2 regions of the Allorhizobium sp. Av2 genome follow, and region 1 is predicted to be linked to the other one. Evidence: riboswitches for the same ligand, from Rfam matches in the RefSeq annotation. Region 1 holds a riboswitch; the other holds the start of a gene.
What was found. Region 1 has a riboswitch for thiamine pyrophosphate ahead of thiC (phosphomethylpyrimidine synthase ThiC). Riboswitches for the same ligand answer to the same signal wherever they lie in the genome.

Region 1 (9,246 bases):
GCGTCGAAGCCCAGCTCCATCACCGTGGCCGCATGGGATGGCCGACCGATGCCAGCATCGACGATAAGCGGAATGTCTGGAAATTCGGCGCGCATGGCGCGAAGACCGGGGATATTTTGCGGCCCGATGGCACTGCCGATCGGTGCGCACCATGGCATCAACACTTTACAGCCCGCGCTCAAGAGATGCTCACCGACCACCAGATCCTCAGTGGTATAAGGAAAGACTTCGAAACCGTCCTCCGTCAAGATCCGAGCAGCCTCCACGAGTTGAAACACATCCGGTTGCAGAGTGTCCTGGTGGCCGATCAGTTCCAGCTTGATCCAGTTGGTGCGAAATACCTCCCGCGCCATTTTAGCCGTCAGCACCGCTTCCTTGACGCTGTGGCACCCGGCGGTATTCGGCAAAACCCGCACGCCCAACTCCCGGATCAGGTCGAAGAAGGCGCCGCCCGCTTTGCCGCCTGCGGTTTCCCGACGCAAGGATACGGTGACGATCTCGGTTTTAGAGCGGCGCACGGCCTCGGCGAGAATGGCTGGCGATGGGTAGCGGGCCGTGCCAAGCAACAGGCGAGAGGAAAGTTCGGTTCCGTAGAGTGTCAGCATGTCAGCCTCCCTGCATTGGTGAGAGAATTTCAATTCTGTCGCCATCGTTCAAAGCGCAGTCCTGCCGGTCTTCGGCGTGGACGAGATCGCCGTTGATCGCTGTCGCCAGCCACTCGCCCTCATAGTCCAATTGCTCGAGAAGCGTCGAAAGAGTGGGGGCGGAACACTCCAACTGCTCCCCATTGACGATCAGTTTCATCGGGTCGCCCTCCGGTTGGGTTGATTTGACGTCGCGTGTTCGATCCGGTCCGCCGCCTGCCGGGCCATGGCGGGTGACAGCAGGAAGCCATGACGGTGCATTCCGGCAATCGCCAAACCATCTAATGTCTCGATAATGCGCGGCAGATTATCGGCAAAGGCCGGGCGAATGCCGACGCCAGCCTCGATCAGCCGGGCCTCGCCAAAAGCCGGGTTCAACGTATAGGCCGAATTCAGGAATTCCATGAGAGACCGCGCGCTGATCGGCCCGTCATCCCGCGCCTCTATCATGGTGGCGCCGACCATGAAGCAATTGTTGTCGCGTGGCACGATGTAGATCGGATGGCGCGGATGCAGCAAGCGGATGGGGCGGCTCAGGCTTATATCCGGTGTTTGCAGATAGATCATTTCGCCGCGCACCCCGCGCAGGTTTTCGATCGTGTCGATGGCAGCAGCACCGGTACAGTCGATGATGCTGTCAAAGCCGTTGGTATCAGGCTCGGCATCTGGCCCGAGATAGAATGAGACGCCCTGCTGCACCAACGCCTGATAAAGACCGTCCAGTGCCAGGCGTGGATCGAGATGGGCTTCCTCTGCGAAAAACAGGCCCTTGCGAAACCGTCCAGCCAAATCCGGTTCCAACGCGGCGATACCATCGGCGTCCAGCCATTGATGGCCACTTGTGCGGCTGGCAAAGCGGTTCAGGTCCTGGATATCGCGGTTCGGGGTCAGCACCAGCGTCCCCTTGCGCGTGACTGCACCGGGCAAAGCCTGTTCCCACCAATCCGCCGCTGCCAGGCCAAGCGTCAGAACCTGCTCTTCTGCGGCTTCCCGCTCACAATAGGGCGCCAGCATGCCGCCTGCATAGTGAGAGGCCCCCTGCCCCACGCAGGTTTTGATATCGCGCACCGCGACATTGATACCGCGTTGAACAAGTTCAAACGCCAATGTGAGGCCGGCAACGCCGGCCCCCTTGATCAGAATGGACATGTCATTCTCCCGCCGGTTGGTTCTCCCCATCGGAGACCGGCATGTAGAGATCGCCGCCATCGCGATATTTGGCCGCCATGGCTTCCAGCCCCTCTTTCTGGGCCTCGGCGCGAATATCGTGGGAAATCCGCATCGAACAGAATTTCGGGCCGCACATCGAGCAGAAATGCGCAACCTTATGGGCTTCCTTCGGCAGGGTTTCGTCGTGAAAGGACCGGGCCGTGTCGGGATCGAGCGACAGGTTGAACTGGTCTTCCCAGCGGAATTCGAAACGGGCGCGCGACAGTGCATCGTCGCGGACCTGGGCTGCCGGATGCCCCTTGGCTAGATCGGCTGCATGAGCAGCGATCTTATAGGTGATCACCCCGGTCTTGACGTCATTGCGATCCGGCAGGCCCAGATGCTCCTTGGGTGTGACGTAGCAGAGCATTGCCGTGCCGTACCAGCCGATCATCGCCGCCCCAATGCCAGACGTGATGTGGTCGTAACCGGGAGCGATGTCTGTGGTTAGCGGACCGAGCGTGTAGAAGGGCGCCTCGCCGCAGGTCTTCAACTGCTTGTCCATATTCTCCTTGATCTTATGCATCGGCACATGGCCGGGGCCTTCAATCATCACCTGGCAATCCTTCGCCCAGGCGATTTTGGTCAGTTCGCCCAGCGTTTCCAGTTCGGCGAATTGCGCGGCGTCATTGGCATCGGCAATCGAGCCGGGGCGAAGGCCGTCACCCAGCGAAAACGACACGTCATAAGCCCGGCAGATATCGGAGATCTCGTCGAAATGTTCGTAGAGGAAGCTCTCCTTGTGGTGATGCAGACACCACTTGGCCATGATCGAGCCGCCGCGCGAGACAATGCCGGTAACCCGGTTGACGGTCAGATGAATATAGGAGAGGCGCACACCGGCATGGATGGTGAAATAATCCACCCCCTGCTCGGCTTGTTCGATCAGCGTATCGCGGAACACGTCCCATGTGAGATTTTCGGCAATGCCATGCACCTTTTCCAGCGCCTGATAGAGCGGCACCGTGCCAATCGGCACCGGGGAATTGCGGATGATCCAGTCGCGGATATTGTGAATATTGCGTCCGGTGGAGAGGTCCATCACCGTATCCGCGCCCCAGCGGATCGCCCAGACCATCTTTTCCACTTCTTCGGCCATGGAGGATGTGACGGCGGAATTGCCGATATTGGCATTGATCTTCACCAGAAAATTCCGACCAATGATCATCGGCTCGGCTTCCGGGTGGTTGATATTGGCCGGGATGATGGCGCGGCCCATGGCCACTTCCTGACGGACAAATTCTGGGGTGACGTAATCCGGGATGGATGCGCCAAAGCTCTCGCCATCGCGGATCAAAGCGTCCTTGGCGGCTTTGCGGCCAACATTCTCGCGGATGGCAATGAACTCCATCTCCGGGGTGATGATGCCAGCGCGGGCATAGGCAAGCTGAGTGACGGCTTTGCCGGGTTTTGCCCTCAAGGGCGCATTGCGCACCGGAAATTCCGGTGTCAGCTTTTCGCCTGTCGCAAAGCCATTATCTTCCGGCTTGACGTGCCGTCCAGCATAGGTCTCGACATCACCGCGTGCGACCACCCATTCGGCGCGAATGCGCGGCAAGCCTGCATCAATGGCAATGGTGGCGTTCGGATCGGTATAGGGGCCGGAACTGTCATAAACATTCACCGGCGGCTCGCCCGAGGTGGGGTGCAGCGTGATCTGGCGCATCGGCACGCGGATCTGCGGGTGGATCTCTCCGGCAATATGCACCTTGGCGGAGGCGGGAAGCGTCCCGGTGGTGACTTCGGGGGTCGGAAACTGTGGGGCGATATTCATTTTTGAGGCTCCAAGTGTTCAGGTTGGAGACCCAGTCATGATAGCCGGAATGATGGAAAGACGCTTTACCCGCCCATAACGGGCCAACCCAATACGGGCCGTGGTTTTGCAGCGCTTGCACCGTCCCTACGCCAGTATGAACTGGATCAGGTTCAACGGGTCACCGCGCTGCTGTTATGCGTAGCGGAATCTCAGCCCCTTGCGGGACACCCCTGGTGAATACGTTTAACGATAGAACTAAGCTTACCTCTCGGTCAAGCTAGGAGATAAAAATCAAGCCGGAGGTTTTAATGATTGCCCAACTCTTCAAGCTGCCTTCGTGCGAGCTCACGATACTTTTCTTTTTCCTCCTCAGTCGCATGAATGACTTCCAAGTCTTCGCCGAGCACACGCTTAGAAGAAACTAAATCCCAAGTCCGATTGGGAAAGTCCTCTTTAAACCATTCCCGGGCCCGTTTTTCAATCTTGTCCATATTATCTCCAGCCACCCATATTAATAGATCAACAATTTAGCGTCATAGATAATTATATGAATTTTACAGCTTTAAAAAGTGAATTTCTTACACGGTCAACCACCCCAGGTCCGTTCCAGCACTGAAATCCAGTTGCCATGGCAGATCTTGGCAATCGAGGTCGCATCATAACCACGCGCTTCCAGTCCCTTGACGATCAAGGGCAGGCCGGTTGCATCCTTCAGAGCGTCTGGAACGGTGGTGCCATCGAAGTCTGAGCCGAGCGCCACATGATCGATGCCCATGCGCGTCACCATATAATCGATATGGTCGATGAGCACATCCAGCGGTGTATCGAGATTGCGTTGACCGTCTTCGCGCAGGAAAATCACCCCGAAATTGATGCCGACAAGTCCGCCACTGTCACGGATGGCGTCCAGCTGCTTGTCTGTAAGGTTGCGGCTATGAGGGCATAGCGCGTGGGCGTTGGAATGAGATGCGACAAGCGGCGCCTTGGAAAGACCGGCGATATCCCAAAACCCCTGTTCATTCATATGAGAGAGATCGACCATGATCTTCAGCTCATTACAGGCCCGGATCAAGTCCTTGCCGGCATCAGTCAGGCCGGGGCCGATATCCGGGGAGGATGGAAAGCGGAAGGGAATGCCATGGGCAAAGATATTCGGTCGGCTCCAGACGGGACCGAGCGAGCGTAACCCCGCCTGATGCAGCACATAGAGTGCGTCAAGATCGGCAGCGATAGCCTCTACGCCTTCAATGTGAAAAACCGCCGCGAAGATTTCATTTTCCAGGCAATGCTGGATATCGGCGGCACTGCGGCAGACCTTGACGCGACCAGCCGAATTCGCCTCGATTTCAAACAGCAGCCGGGCCATGGCCAGCGTCTCATTCAACGCTTCCGGCTGGGCCGGAGCCACGAAATCCCCGGCGTCATTGGGTTTGAAGCTTGGTGAGGGAATGAACACGGCACAAAGTCCACCGGCCAACCCACCCTGGCGCGCCTTGGGCAAATCAATATGCCCGGCTTCGCCGCCCTGCAAAAAATCCCGGTAGGGTTGGGGACGACCAGAGCGGCGCAGCCGCAGCAGCACATCGTTATGGCCATCGAAAACGGGAACGGTCTGTGTCATTGCTCTATCCTTGCACATCATACGCACGCATCTGCCACGCCGATGCAGCCTTGCATTGAAGATTCGTGAATATCCAAATGCATCAAAGACTTGACATATTTGGCTCCCAAATGCCACCCATTGAGACCGATGTCAGACGCTATTGTCATCACGCGCGGGCAACAAAGCGCGTTGCCATCCCACCTCTACGGATTTGCTAAATGACAACGCTATCATTGTCGCGGATATTTCGGCGGTAAAAGATTGAATGGAACAGATGTTAAACTGGAAAGACGCCGAACGGGCCGTCAACGCCGCTCTTGAACCTTGGACAAAGGACGGCCCCGGCGGGGCGGTGATCGGTTTTGACCTTGATGGCATCCGATTTGGGTTAAGCGGCGGCGTTGAAAACCTGAGCACGGGTGCGTCCTTTACCCCGGATAGTGTCATTCGCTATGCCTCGGTCACCAAACATGCCTTTTGTACGCTGGTTCTGTCTCATCCAGACCTCATCCGCCTTGATGACCGGTTGGGTGCGCATCTGCCGCAACTGCAAGAACCGCTCGCCAGTGTCACCGTCGGCCGCGCTCTGGATATGAGCGGCGGCTTGCCGGATACCCGTGAAGCGTTGAGCCTACTTGGATTGTCGGTTTATTCGGAAACTCGAAGCGGGCCACTGCTGGACTTTCTCAGCCGACAGACCCGGCTGAACTTTGCCGCAGGCAGTGAAGTTTCCTATTCCAATACCGGCTACCGGCTGGTGGAAGCAGCGCTTGAGCGCAAGGGCATTTATTTCCGCGATTATATCCAGCGTGCCGGCGCAGAAACCGGTGCGGTTTTCGATGCGCCGGATGGTTGGAATGATGTCGTTGCCGGGCTTGCTCCCGGTTATTGGCATGATGGCCAGAAATGGCAGCTTTCCGCCGCTGGCCTGCATATTTCCGCCTCCGGCAGCATGACAGGCAGCGCCCGCTCGCTTGCCCTATGGCTGGAAGCCCTGCTGAAGGGAGAAGGCGCGCTGGCCGGGCGGCTCGAAGCCATGGCCGCTCCGCGCCCGCTCGCCGATGGCAGGCCAAGCGGTTACGGGCTGGGATTGGCCCACACAATGCTGGGCGAAAAGGACTTCATCGGGCATGGCGGCTCGCATCCGGGCTACAAGACCTATTTTCTGCTCGATCGTGAAACCGGGGCTGGATTCGTCGTCGTTTCCAACAGGGAAGACACCAATGGCGCCAAAATTGCCCAATCGGCAATGATCGCGCTGTTCGGCCTGCCCCTGCCACGCTTGTCGAGGGCACTTCGTGACGGGCTTTACGTGGAAGACAGCGGCCCGAACTGGATCGAGGTGAAGGCAAGCAGCATTATTGCGCTCGATGCCGAAGATGCGGCCTATGATGACGGCGATGGCTGGATTTCCTCGCGCTCTTCCACCTCGCCGTTGCGGCTGAAAATGCAGGGAGACGACATTATCGGCGACGTCGGCCATGGACCGCGTCATTACCGACCCGCCAAAGACAATGGTGTTTCGCCGTCGCTTTCCGGCATCTGGCTTTCGCCGGAAGGCGCCCGATTTGAAATCCACGGTTCCATGCTGGTGATGGGCGTCGGCCCAACCCGCCAGTCCATGCCGTTGCAAACGCTGGGTGCCGGTCGCTACCTGTTCGCGCTTCACGATGGCCCCTGGACCAAACGGATCTGCCTGAACCTGCTCAGTGAAAACCGCCTGGAACTGGTTCTGTCCCGCGCCCGGATGATTGAGTATCAACGGGTGGGATAACCTTTTTCAGGGTCGCATTGGACCACGGTTAACAATCCAGAACCATACCGTTGCATATGGTTCTTGGGAACAAAATGGCCAATATTGCGAAAGCCGACTGCCGAAGACATTCGGCTGCCCTCCCTATTGCGTTGCAGTATCACGAGCTAATCGACCGTATGGTTATTGGGCCCATGTGCTATGGCCGCGAACCGGACAGGCTTTTTCGTCAACAGCGCGTGCGCCATTTATGGCGCACAAAGGTTCGCTGTAGCTCTTTATATCTGCTGCATATTTTTCTCGTTAAATCGAGTCCGATTTAAGGAATTATGCAGTAGGCCTGTTACTGGAGAGGTGAACATGCTTCGGGGGCGAGAGGTATCGCCTCCACCGAGGAGAACCACGCTGGATCGAAACCCGTCATATCCTCCTTGAACAGATCGCTGGTCATATAACGATCTGATACCTCTTTCGGATCGGCACCTTCGGGATAGTTCACGAGTGCGACAATTTTGTTTGGATCGCCGTCAACAGTAAACACGCCATGAGTGGTAATCCCGACCGCTTTCAGACTCTCGATATGCTTGATCCAGATTTTCCGGTAGGCAGTAGCGGCTTCGGCGGATTTCAGGGTGTAGATACGCATTTCATAGATTTTCATCGCTTTTTCCAATTCGGTTCGAGAACAGCTAAGCTTAACGTTCGTTTCCTCAGAGGAGTTTGGGGAGGAGCCGATAGTCCACACGATACTCGATCAATCCAGCAACACTCCGATCCGCCAGACATCCAACATGGGTGTCGATGAAGACCTTCGACTTCCTCGACTTATTTAGGGGCGCTCAACGCAAGCCTTGCAACCTCCTCCTTGATTGCCTGGTCGCGGTGCGCCGCTGACCGGGAAACCGATTAACGTCCGCAGTATTACCAGAACCCCAAGACAACGCAATAACAATATGGATTGACATCGTATTGTTATTGCGTTGTCTTGAGGCTGTTGAGTTTGGTTGGCTCGAGTGATGTCTTGTTTGCGGGCTTAAAAGCCAATGGACCGCGCCTTTTGACGAGATGGTCCGCAGAAGAGGAGACCTTTTGATTATGCCGCCTGTTGAGAAAACAATTGACGCGCGTACGGATAAGATACGTCTGCCTGGGCGTCCGTATAGCGAGGATCTCGACCGGGCGATCCTGGATGCGGCGCTGGAAGCCCTCTCTGAGGTGGGTTTTGAAGCGCTATCGATCTCCGATGTGTCGCGGCGGGCGCAAACCACCCCTCCTGCAATCTACCGACGTTTCGCCACCAAGACCAAGTTGGTGTTGGCGGCGCTGGAGCAGGACTTGCTGACAATCCCTGATACGGATATCGACCATGGCGGCCTACGCGAAGACCTTCAATGGTGGGTCCGGTCGGTCTTCGAAGCGCTCTCACCCCGTCGTACGCGAATTCTGTCCAGCCTGGTTTTCCAGGCGAGGACGGACCCTGAGCCACTCGCGTTGCTCTCCGAGACCATTTACCAGTTCGGCTTGCGTCAATGGTCGTCGATCATCCAGCGCGCCACGCAGAGAGGCGAACTCAGGCAAAGTGAAATTCCGCAACTAATCGGCAAATTGCCCGGGGCAATTGCCATCCATTTTGTGCTGCTTCATGTCAACGATCGCGATAGCGACGTGATCGCAGAACTCGTCGACACGATCATGCTTCCAGCTTTGCTTGCCGCTGCGGGGCCGGTCGCCCTCACCAGCCAAGGCTCTCACCCCTAAACACTTTTCACCTCCAGTCACCCATACGAGACAGGATCTCGACATGACCCAAGCTGCAACCGACGTTTCAATTCTCTCGGTGCCAAAGGGCCTCGGCGCGTTTGTCGATCCCGTCGCCGACCTTGCACTGAAGAAGGAGTTTGACGTCAACTCCTGGTTCGCCATCGGTCATTTCGACGTCGATGGCGAGACCCTGAATTTTCTGTACCACATCATGATCTCGCCAATGCCGGATACTGGCAGTGCCATCCAGGCTTGCGTTGCGATCACGAACGAGACGACGGGCTGGTACCGCGCTGAAGATGTCGTGATCCCGGTTGATCAGGCAACCATTGCTGACAGTGGCTTCGACATCGAAATGCCAAATGGTCGCATGTGGGGAACCCTGGACAACTTCCGCATAAAGGCCACTCTCGGCGGCGGTAAAGGCGAAGTAGACATAGAGGCCCACGCGACGGGCCCGGTCATCATGAACGGAGGCACCGGCGTTTTCCCACTCATCGGCATGATGATCCATCAATAT
Region 2 (9,246 bases), on a different replicon from region 1:
TGATACGTGCGGGCATGGGGACGATGGGCGCGCAACAGAATTTGTCCAGCCCTATAGCTGGAACATTCCGCATCCTTAAGCGTTACAGCGACGTTGGTACGGGCAAAACACCATCTCATAACTGAGCACATTAGCTAAATCTATAAAAGATATGTCGCGCAGTGATCCGTTTGGCAAGTCCCATCGTAAAAGAATGAAACATTCATTGCCGTGGTTTCAACCTTTAAATTGCTCTCGACGCGGCCCGTGGTGCCGCGCGAATGGAGGTCGTAATGAATTCCCTGCAAGCCGATAAGAAGCTCATCAGGATTGCAATGGCCGCACCGTATCTGGAGCGCCAGGAGGAGCATGATCTGGCGGTACGCTGGAAACACGGCAACGACCAAGTGGCCCGCAACCAGATTGCCCATGCCCATATGCGGCTGGTGATTGCCATGGCCTCCAAGTTCCGTGGCTTCGGCCTGCCGCTCGGCGATCTCATTCAAGAAGGCTATATAGGGCTGCTGGAAGCTGCGGCAAGGTTCGAGCCAACCCGAGATGTGCGTTTTTCGACTTATGCCGGCTGGTGGATTCGCGCCTCCATGCAGGATTATATCTTGCGCAACTGGTCCATCGTGCGCGGCGGCACCAGTTCCTCCCAGAAGGCGCTGTTTTTCAACCTGCGCCGGTTGCGGGCTAAGCTTGCCCAGGGCGATCAACGCCTGACCGATCAGGCCATTCATCAGGAAATCGCCACAGCGCTTGGTGTCAGCCTTGCCGATGTCCAGTCGATGGACGCTCGCCTCTCGTCCAATGATACGTCCCTGCAAGCACCGATTTCCAACAATGGTGAAGAGGGTGCCGAGCGGCTGGACATGCTGGCCAGCGATGAGCCGACACCGGACGAGCAGGTGACGGATATGATCGATACCGAGCGTCGCCTGGATTGGCTGCGCGGCGCCATGGCCCATCTAAACGAGCGCGAAATGCGCATCATTCGCGCCCGGCGGCTTTCGGAGGATGGCGCGACTCTTGAAGAGCTGGGCTGTGAGCTTGGTATTTCCAAGGAGCGGGTGCGCCAGATCGAGACCCGGGCGATGGAAAAGTTGAAGGTCGCGCTGGTTCAGGCCAATCCCCAGATGGTGGCCTGACCAGACCACATAGATCGAACCAAATCTCTACAGTGTCCTTTGTGCGTTTTATAAAACGCACAAAGGACACTGTAACGTTTTAAATCTGCTGCATAATTCCTTAAATCGATTGCGATTTAAGGAATTATGCATAGGTTATTCCGAGACGATCTTGACCCGGCTGCCGAGCGCCGGGCTTTGCCCGGCGGGAATGGCGTTCAACACCTTGAACAATTCCAGCTTTCGATCCGTTCCCATCATCCTGGCCGACAGGCTGGCCAGCGTGTCGCCTTGTCCAACGGTGACGACCCGGACGCGCAGTGGTTTCAGCGTCTTGGCTTCCTCGGGTGTGATGCGCCGAAAGGTTTGGCGCAGAAGATCGGATGTCGGCGCCAGCTGGTCGCTGCCTTTTGGAACGGCGGTCAGGAAGCGGAAAATCTGATTGCCCAGTCGCACCACGGTGACGTCGAAATCCCAGCGATCAGCCGAGGCCCTGGCGGTCGCGGCCTCCATGCCATTGATCTTGGTTTCGTGAATGCTGTCCGGCAACAGGCCGGTGACCCAGCCGCTGGAAATATAGTTGGTCAGGCTGCGGTTCTGAGTATCGGCCACGCCGTCGAAGCGGATGGCGACATCGCCCGGCCCGGTGGCCATGACCGCCTCCACCTTGTTGTCGATCTGAAAACCGTCTGGCACGTCGAAGCGAATGCCGAGGCCGCCATGCAGGAACGTGTGGCCACGGACATAGCCCTCTTGTGGGCTGTCGCCATACAGCATGCCATCGATGCCATCGAAAAAGTAATCGCGGCCCTTGTCGCCGGTCGATCCGTCGGGTCCGAAGGCGCGGGCATGGTCGCGCGCCAGTTCCACCCGCTGCGGTGTGCTGGGATGGCTGGACAGGAAGTCCATGCTCTGGTCGGCATTCGGGTCGGATGAGCTGTAATGCTGATAGGCGGCCATGGAATCCAGGAAGCGCGCCGCCGCATAGGGATCGTAACCTGCTTCGCCCAGCGTGCGCACCCCGATCGTATCGGCCTGCAATTCCTGCTGGCGTGAGAAGGCAGCCAGCCGCAGCTTGCCACGGGCCAAGGCCTGCTTGCCAGCGAGATCGCTGGACAGGACCTCGGCAACCACCCGGCTGGCGATGACCTCGGCTTCCTCGCGCCGCTGGCGCTCGATGCCATGATTGGCGGTGACATGGGCCATTTCATGCGACAGCACGGCGGCAACTTCCGACGCGTCATTGGCCAGCGCCAACAGGCCTCGGGTGACGTAGAGATAGCCGCCGGGCAGGGCAAAGGCATTGATCGCAGGCGAATTCAGAATGGTGATGCGGTAGGACTGCTGCGGGTTTTCAGACACCACCGTCAACGCACCGGCAATTTTCGCCACCAGGCGTTCGGTTTTTTCGTCGTGATATTCGCCGCCATAGCTTGCCACGATACGGGGATGCTCACGCGCACCCATCTGGGCCCGGGGATCGTCCTTTTGGACTTCCTGAACGATCTGCGGTGAAGACGAGGGCGAGATGTTCGGCTGGTAGGACTGCTCAACCATCGACTGGCAGCCGGCAAGCGACAGGGCGGCGATAAGGCCGAGGCTCGCTTTTAATCCAGGGCGCATTTTTCCCACCACCATTCGCGTGGTCTGCCAGGTGCCTCGCTGTGCAGGGGCCATCAGGATCATATTGCAGCGCATCCTAGAAACGTCTTCGTCCCCTCGCCTGTTCAAGCCTTGCCCGCCATTTCGCCGGTATTGCGAAGCGGGATGTTTCACGATTTTTATCCAAATCCTTAACAGCATATTATTGAAATGGATAAAACTGCGCATCGCACAAGATCAGTCAATTGGATAAGAAAATGTTAATGATCGCATTGATTTGTGCTTTGTATGTACCACGCCATGCCAGCCAGTCGCGTCGAAATCATGGCCTCAAAGCCGGTCACGATCATGAAAAGGACCGAGAAAGGTCTTGAGTGCGGCTGGGCCTTCGCCGGAAAGGAAGGTTTTTGCGTCGCAATGCAATAAAATCCGGCCTTGATCCAGAAATAGCACATCATCAGCCAGACGCTTAACATCCTGGGGATCGTGGCTGACGATCAATACGCTCTGGCCGGTTTCGCGGTGCAGATCCAGCAGCAGTTCTGCCATGCTGGCGCGCAGGCCAGGATCGAGGGCGGCAAAAGGTTCGTCCAGCAACAATACCGGCTTGCGCCGCACCAGCGCACGGGCAAAGGCGGCGCGCTGTTTTTCTCCGCCGGAAAGCGTCGCGGGCTTGCGTCGGTCATAGCCACCAAGCCCCACTCTTTCCAGCGCCTCGCTCACCGCCAGCCGATCCGCCGCGCCAAGCCGTAGAGACGGATCGATGCCAAGGCCGATATTGGTGGCGAGATCGAGATGGGCAAACAGGTTATGGTCCTGGAACACCAGCGAGGCTGGACGCCTGGCGGGGGGCAGATCGGTGATGTCTTCCGACCCAATTCGGATACGGCCATGATCGGCGATCTCGAATCCGGCAATCAGGTTCAGCAGGGTGGATTTTCCGGAGCCCGACATGCCGGTAATCGCAGTGATCTTTCCGGATGCGATCTGATCGTGGAAAGCAAAACTCTGGTTTCCCAGACGCAGGTGCACGGTGTCGAGCACAATTGCTGCATCGGGAATAATGGCCGTCTCGCTCAAGGTCGATCCTCCAGTTTGCCAGCGCTTGAGCCGCCCGCCGTTCCAATCATGGTCAGCACAAGGCAGACAAGGCCGAGCAGCAGTGCCAGACCATCCGCATCGGCGGTGCGGTAGCTGCCCATCCGGCTATAGATCAGCCATGGCAACGTCGCCAGATTATTGGCACCGAACAGGGCAACCGCCCCAAGGTCTCCAAGCGATAGCGCCATGGCAAAGGACAGGGCCGTCAAGATCGGACGGCGCAGGCCCGGCCAGTCGATATGGCGGATCTTGGCCATTCCGCCAAGGCCGAGGCTTGCAGACAGGCGTGCCGTGCGGTGGTGATGGGTGGTAATGGCCGGTGCCAAGACCCGCATGGTAAAGGGCAGTGCCATGATCGCGTTGATCGCCACCACCACCGGCCCGGCAAACCCTGCCGCATTGCCCATCTGGCGCAGCAGCAGGAACCAACCGGTGGCCAGCACGATGACCGGCACCAGCAGAACCAGCGAGGATGTTGCGCCAATCAGCCGGGACAGAGTGGCTGCGGCCAGGGTTTTTCGCCGCAGGCCTGCCAGTGCTGTTCTGGCATTGATGAAGACGAGGCTGAGACCCAGCGCCAGCAGGGCGGCAGGAAAGGCGATGGCTAGGCTGAGACCGGCAGCCTGCCAAACCGAGGGATCACCCAGCAGTTTCAGGAGATCGGCTTTGACGCCAGCAAAAGCGATATTGGCAAGCGGCGTGACAAGGAAGAGCAGAGCAACCAGCAGCACAACCCCATCCCAGGCCCGCGCTGCCAGCCCCTTGCCATCGAGCCGCAGCACAGGTCGTTCATCGGGTATTGTTTGGTCGTCCGGTGCCGGAAACAGCGCCAAAAGGCCAAGCAACAGAGCCGTGACGGCTAGTTGCAGGGTGGCCAGGGACACGGCCAAGGGCGGATCGAAATCAAAGCGCAACGCCTGATAGATCGCCACTTCCAGCGTAGTGGCGCCCGGCCCGCCGCCTAGCGTCAACACCAGCGTGAAACTGGTGGCGCAGAGCATGAAGATCAGCCCGGCAATGCCGGGAAGCAAGGGGCTGAGGGCTGGCCATTCGATCATCCGGAAAATGGCAACCGGACCCATGCCAAGGCTGGCGGCCATGCGCCAATAATCGGGAGGCACCCGTTCCAGCCCGGCGAGCAGCAGGCGGCATGTCAATGGCATGTTGAAAAACACATGGGCAATGAGAATGCCGGTCAGGCCGTAAATGCTGACCGGTGTCTGGCGGCCGAGCAGCGCCAGCAGGTCATTGGCAAACCCGTTGCGACCCCAGATGCCGATCAGGCCCAGCGCACCAATCAGCACCGGCAGGCCCATGGGCAGGGCCATCAGCCGGATCAGCCAGCGGCGGCCCCAGAAATGCCGTTGCCTCGCCAGGGCAAGCGCCACAGGCAGGGCAAAGACAAGAGACAGCAATGTCGATAGCCCGGCCTGCACCAGGGTGAAGCGCAGGATGGACAGGGTGTAACTGTCCAGCGCCAGCGGCACGTTGCCACCGGTTGCCACCAGCAAGGCGGTGATTGCCAATCCGATAAACGCAAACAGGCTGGCAAGGCCAATGACCCCACCGGCAATCGGTAGCAGGTTTTGCCGTGCGAGAGCATTTTTGCTTGTCGTTGAACCGCGAAAATGCGCTCGCACTTTGTTTTTGCGCATTTCCGGACGCAAAACCGCTAAACACTTTTGCTGGAAATGCTTGAGAGCCATGCCGGACCTTACTTTGCCGCCATTGCCGCCTGCCATTCCGCAATCCAGCTCTTGCGGTTGGTAGCAACCTCCTGCGGGCTCATCAGGAAGGTCTTGGCTGGCTTGACCAGACGGTCGAAAGCCTCTGGCAGCGGGGTCGAGGTCTTGGTGACTGGCATCATCCAGTTGTTGGTGGGGATCTCATCCTGGAATCCTGACGTCAGCATGAATTTCAGGAAATCCTCGGCCAGTTGCTTGTGCTTGGCATTCTTTAGCAGGCCCGCCACTTCGATCTGGATGTAATGCCCTTCCGAAAAGGACGCGGCCTGATAACGATCGGTGTTTTCTGAAACCATGTGGTAGGCGGGCGAGGTCGTATAGGAAAACACCATCGGCACTTCGCTCTTGGTGAACAGGCCATAGGCTTCCGACCAGCCGGGAGTGACGGTCAGCACCCGATCTTTCAATTTTGCCCAGGCGGCGGGCGCGTCCTTGCCATAGACGGATTTAACCCAGAGCAGCAGGCCAAGCCCCGGCGTCGAGGTGCGCGGGTCTTCGATGACGATCTTCTGGGCGGGGTCTCCCTCCACCAGTTCCTTCAGGCTTTTGGGCGGATTTTTTATGGTCTGGGTGTCATAGACGACGGCGAAATGTCCGTAATCGTAAGGCACGAACATATCGTCTTTAAAGCCGCCAGGCACCTGGGCTGCCGAGGCATCAATGCCGTGCGGGGCGAAAAGTCCGGTCTGCCTGGCTTCCTCGGTGAGATTGGTATCCAGCCCCAGCGCCAGATCTGCCTCGCTGGAAGCGCCTTCCAGCTTCAAGCGGTTCAGCAGTGCCACGCCATCTTCCAGTCCGACAAACTTGACGGTGCAGCCGCAGGTCTTTTCAAAGGTGGCTTTCACCTTCGGCCCCGGGCCCCATTCGGAAACGAAGCTTTCATAGGTGTAGATGGTCAGTACCTTGTCTTCGGCCTGGGCGGCGGGCGTGCCAATGGCGAGAAGCGTCAGTACAGCAGTTGCTGGGATGGACAAGAACATGCGTGGGGACTGGTCAGCCATGGCTTTTCCTCTTTAATGTCAATAGCGCGAGATGGGAAAAGGCGGTATGGCAGCCGCGCATCTAATCCCTCCGCCGGTGTTAGCCGGATCAGGTTCCGCGGGTTGGCGGCGTCGCCTCTCAGCAATGGCAGACACCATTGCACCCCGTTAGATCTCTAGGAGGTTTAGCGGTGGGGAATGAAACTGACAAGGGGTGATTGGATGGGACGGTGAGTGACCCTTCATTGATCTTGGAGGGCCAGTGGATTTCAATCGTCACGGATCAGTATCGTCATTCATATTGCGCCGAATTTGACGCAAATGAGATATTTTATTGACGCCATGTCCTGCCATCTGGTTTACTGCGGCTCTTAAGCTTTGAAAAGTATACGCTTGCTTGCCTTGGTTGATGGAGGAACATCGCATGCCATTGGAAAAAAGTGATATTGATTTTGTATGCAACAGTGTGCGGTTTACCGGCAAATACACAGACCATGGTCAGACATGGTCTGACCTGCAGATCATGACGCTTGCCAAGGCAAGAACCATGGATAAAGGCGGTCGGGCAGAACAGTTCCTCAATCACTATCTGGCGGGCTCGGGTGAGCCGATCCATTTTTCGCTTCGGACATTGATGGAAGAGGACCCGGGGGTACGTGCTCGCATCTTTGGTGCAATCAATGCGGCGCGGGCGCCGTTGAAAAATTCAAAGGGGGAAAATTCAAGGACTGCGCCAATCCTGTCCCCGTCATCTCACCCTGCCTCTTCCGGCATCGTGGATATTCCGCAAACCAATTTTCGAAATCACGATTGGCAGTTTGCGACGGGCTCATTGAATGTGAACTGGCAATTTATTGAAGAAATCAATCGCAATGGCGTTATTATGATGAAAGTCGAGGTCTGGACGACCAACATCTACCGGTGGCATCCAGAGGATGATCGACGGACACAATGCGTGCATGAGGCGGCCGCCAATCTTCAACATCCCAAGCAGGAAAGCTATTTTCCGATTGATGATCGTATCCACGGATCTGGAATGCTTCCTGGCATGGTGACGCCGAATTATTCCAAGAAGAAGACCACGAACTATAAGCCAGCCAAGGATTTTCTGATGGTGGCCAAACCCGAAGCCGTGCTTATTCCCAAGGTGGCGCCTCCGCGTTGATCTTGTGCGATTGCGGTGCCATTCCAGTGAATGAAGCCCACTGAATGAAGTCCGGGGGGTGAGGATTTCTCTACGGCTTTTTATGGTTTGGGAGTAGCACAATAGCGTTATCGCGGGCATGATGGGAAACAGAACTTCTTTTCATGGCCGATCACCACTGATGACCGCATCCAAGACCATACTTCCGGACAACGAACCCGCCGCGCCGGACCTGACATTTGCCGAACAGATGCGCATGGCTGGCCAATCCTTCTGGTCCAGCCATGTCAGAGGACGAATTCTGCTGCTGGCGCTTTCGCTGCTCGCGGTCATTCTGCTTCTGACCTACGGCCAGATATTACTCAATCGCTGGAACCAGCCGTTCTACAACGCCTTGGAAAATCGCGATCTATCGGCCTTCTGGCAGGAGTTGCGCAATTTTTTCTTCATTGCCGCCTTTCTGCTTGTCATCAATGTGGCGCAGACCTTTTTCAGCCAGATGACCGCGCTTTACATGCGCGAGGGATTGGCCCGCGATATGGTCGATCAATGGCTGAAGGGAAGGCGCGCCTATCGGCTGTCGGTTTCCAGCCCGCTTGGTGTCAATCCGGATCAGCGCCTGCATGAAGATGCGCGCAAGCTGGCGGAATCGACGACGTCGCTCACCGTCGGCCTGGTCCAATCCACCATTCTGCTCGTCAGTTTCATCAGTGTGCTCTGGAAATTGTCGGGTGATTTTTCGCTGACGCTGTTCGGGCATCAGATCGCTATTCCCGGTTATATGGTCTGGGCGGCGCTGATCTATGCGGGTGGGGCGGCGGTGGCCAGCAATCTGGTCGGCGCGACGCTGACCCGTCTCAACGCCACCCGCTATGCCCGCGAGGCCGAGCTTCGTGCGGCCCTGATGCGCAGCAACGAGCATCTGGAGCCGATTGCGCTCGCGCGCGGCGAGGATGTCGAGCGCGCCCAGATCCATGCCACCATCGACCGGGTGCTGGCGATTATTTCCAAGCTGGCGCTGGCGCTGACCAATCTGACCTGGGTGTCGGCAGCCTTCGGCTGGCTGGCGCTGATCGTGCCGGTGCTGATCGCCTCGCCAGCCTATTTTGGTGGGACGATGACCTTCGGCGGCCTGATGATGGCGGCCTCGGCTTTCACGCAGGTCTATACGGCGCTGCGCTGGTATGTCGATAATTTCGGGGCGATTGCCGATTGGAAGGCGACGTTGCTGCGGGTGATGGTGCTGCGCGCCGCCCTGATCGAACCGGCGCTGACCGAGACGGTGGAAGGCCAGATCCGGGTGGAGGCCGGAAAGCCGGGCGAACTGGCTTTCGAAGATGTCTATATCCGCACCCCCGTCGAGGCTGAGGCCCATTGGGGCGGTTATCATCTGAAAGAGGACAATCCCACCATCCTTGCCGGTGAACATGTGATGGTTAACGGCGATCCCGGCATCAACCGGCGGCAATTCTTCAATGCCATCGCCGGACTCTGGCCCTATGGCGAAGGCTTGATCCGTCTGCCGCAGGAAGATCATATCCTGTTCGTGCCGCAGTCCCCCTATC

Region 2: another riboswitch for thiamine pyrophosphate. It lies ahead of thiB (thiamine ABC transporter substrate binding subunit); the one in region 1 lies ahead of thiC (phosphomethylpyrimidine synthase ThiC).

What each region holds. Positions count from the first base shown of each region.
Region 1 is NZ_CP192697.1:1,028,089-1,037,334, reverse strand. Features, by position in the region: gene FS819_RS22410 (thiazole synthase) at 1-605, opposite strand, end outside; gene thiS (sulfur carrier protein ThiS) at 607-804, opposite strand; gene thiO (glycine oxidase ThiO) at 801-1,793, opposite strand; gene thiC (phosphomethylpyrimidine synthase ThiC) at 1,795-3,627, opposite strand; TPP riboswitch at 3,733-3,851, opposite strand; gene FS819_RS22390 (hypothetical protein) at 3,915-4,100, opposite strand; gene FS819_RS22385 (dipeptidase) at 4,196-5,230, opposite strand; gene FS819_RS22380 (serine hydrolase domain-containing protein) at 5,478-6,986, shown strand; gene FS819_RS22375 (NIPSNAP family protein) at 7,309-7,626, opposite strand; gene FS819_RS22370 (TetR/AcrR family transcriptional regulator) at 8,061-8,723, shown strand; gene FS819_RS22365 (lipocalin-like domain-containing protein) at 8,767-9,246, shown strand, end outside.
Region 2 is NZ_CP192696.1:3,285,743-3,294,988, reverse strand. Features, by position in the region: gene FS819_RS15440 (RNA polymerase factor sigma-32) at 273-1,130, shown strand; gene FS819_RS15435 (M48 family metalloprotease) at 1,266-2,747, opposite strand; gene FS819_RS15430 (thiamine ABC transporter ATP-binding protein) at 3,042-3,791, opposite strand; gene thiP (thiamine/thiamine pyrophosphate ABC transporter permease ThiP) at 3,788-5,554, opposite strand; gene thiB (thiamine ABC transporter substrate binding subunit) at 5,527-6,537, opposite strand; TPP riboswitch at 6,607-6,715, opposite strand; gene FS819_RS15415 (hypothetical protein) at 6,962-7,702, shown strand; gene FS819_RS15410 (ABC transporter ATP-binding protein/permease) at 7,863-9,246, shown strand, end outside.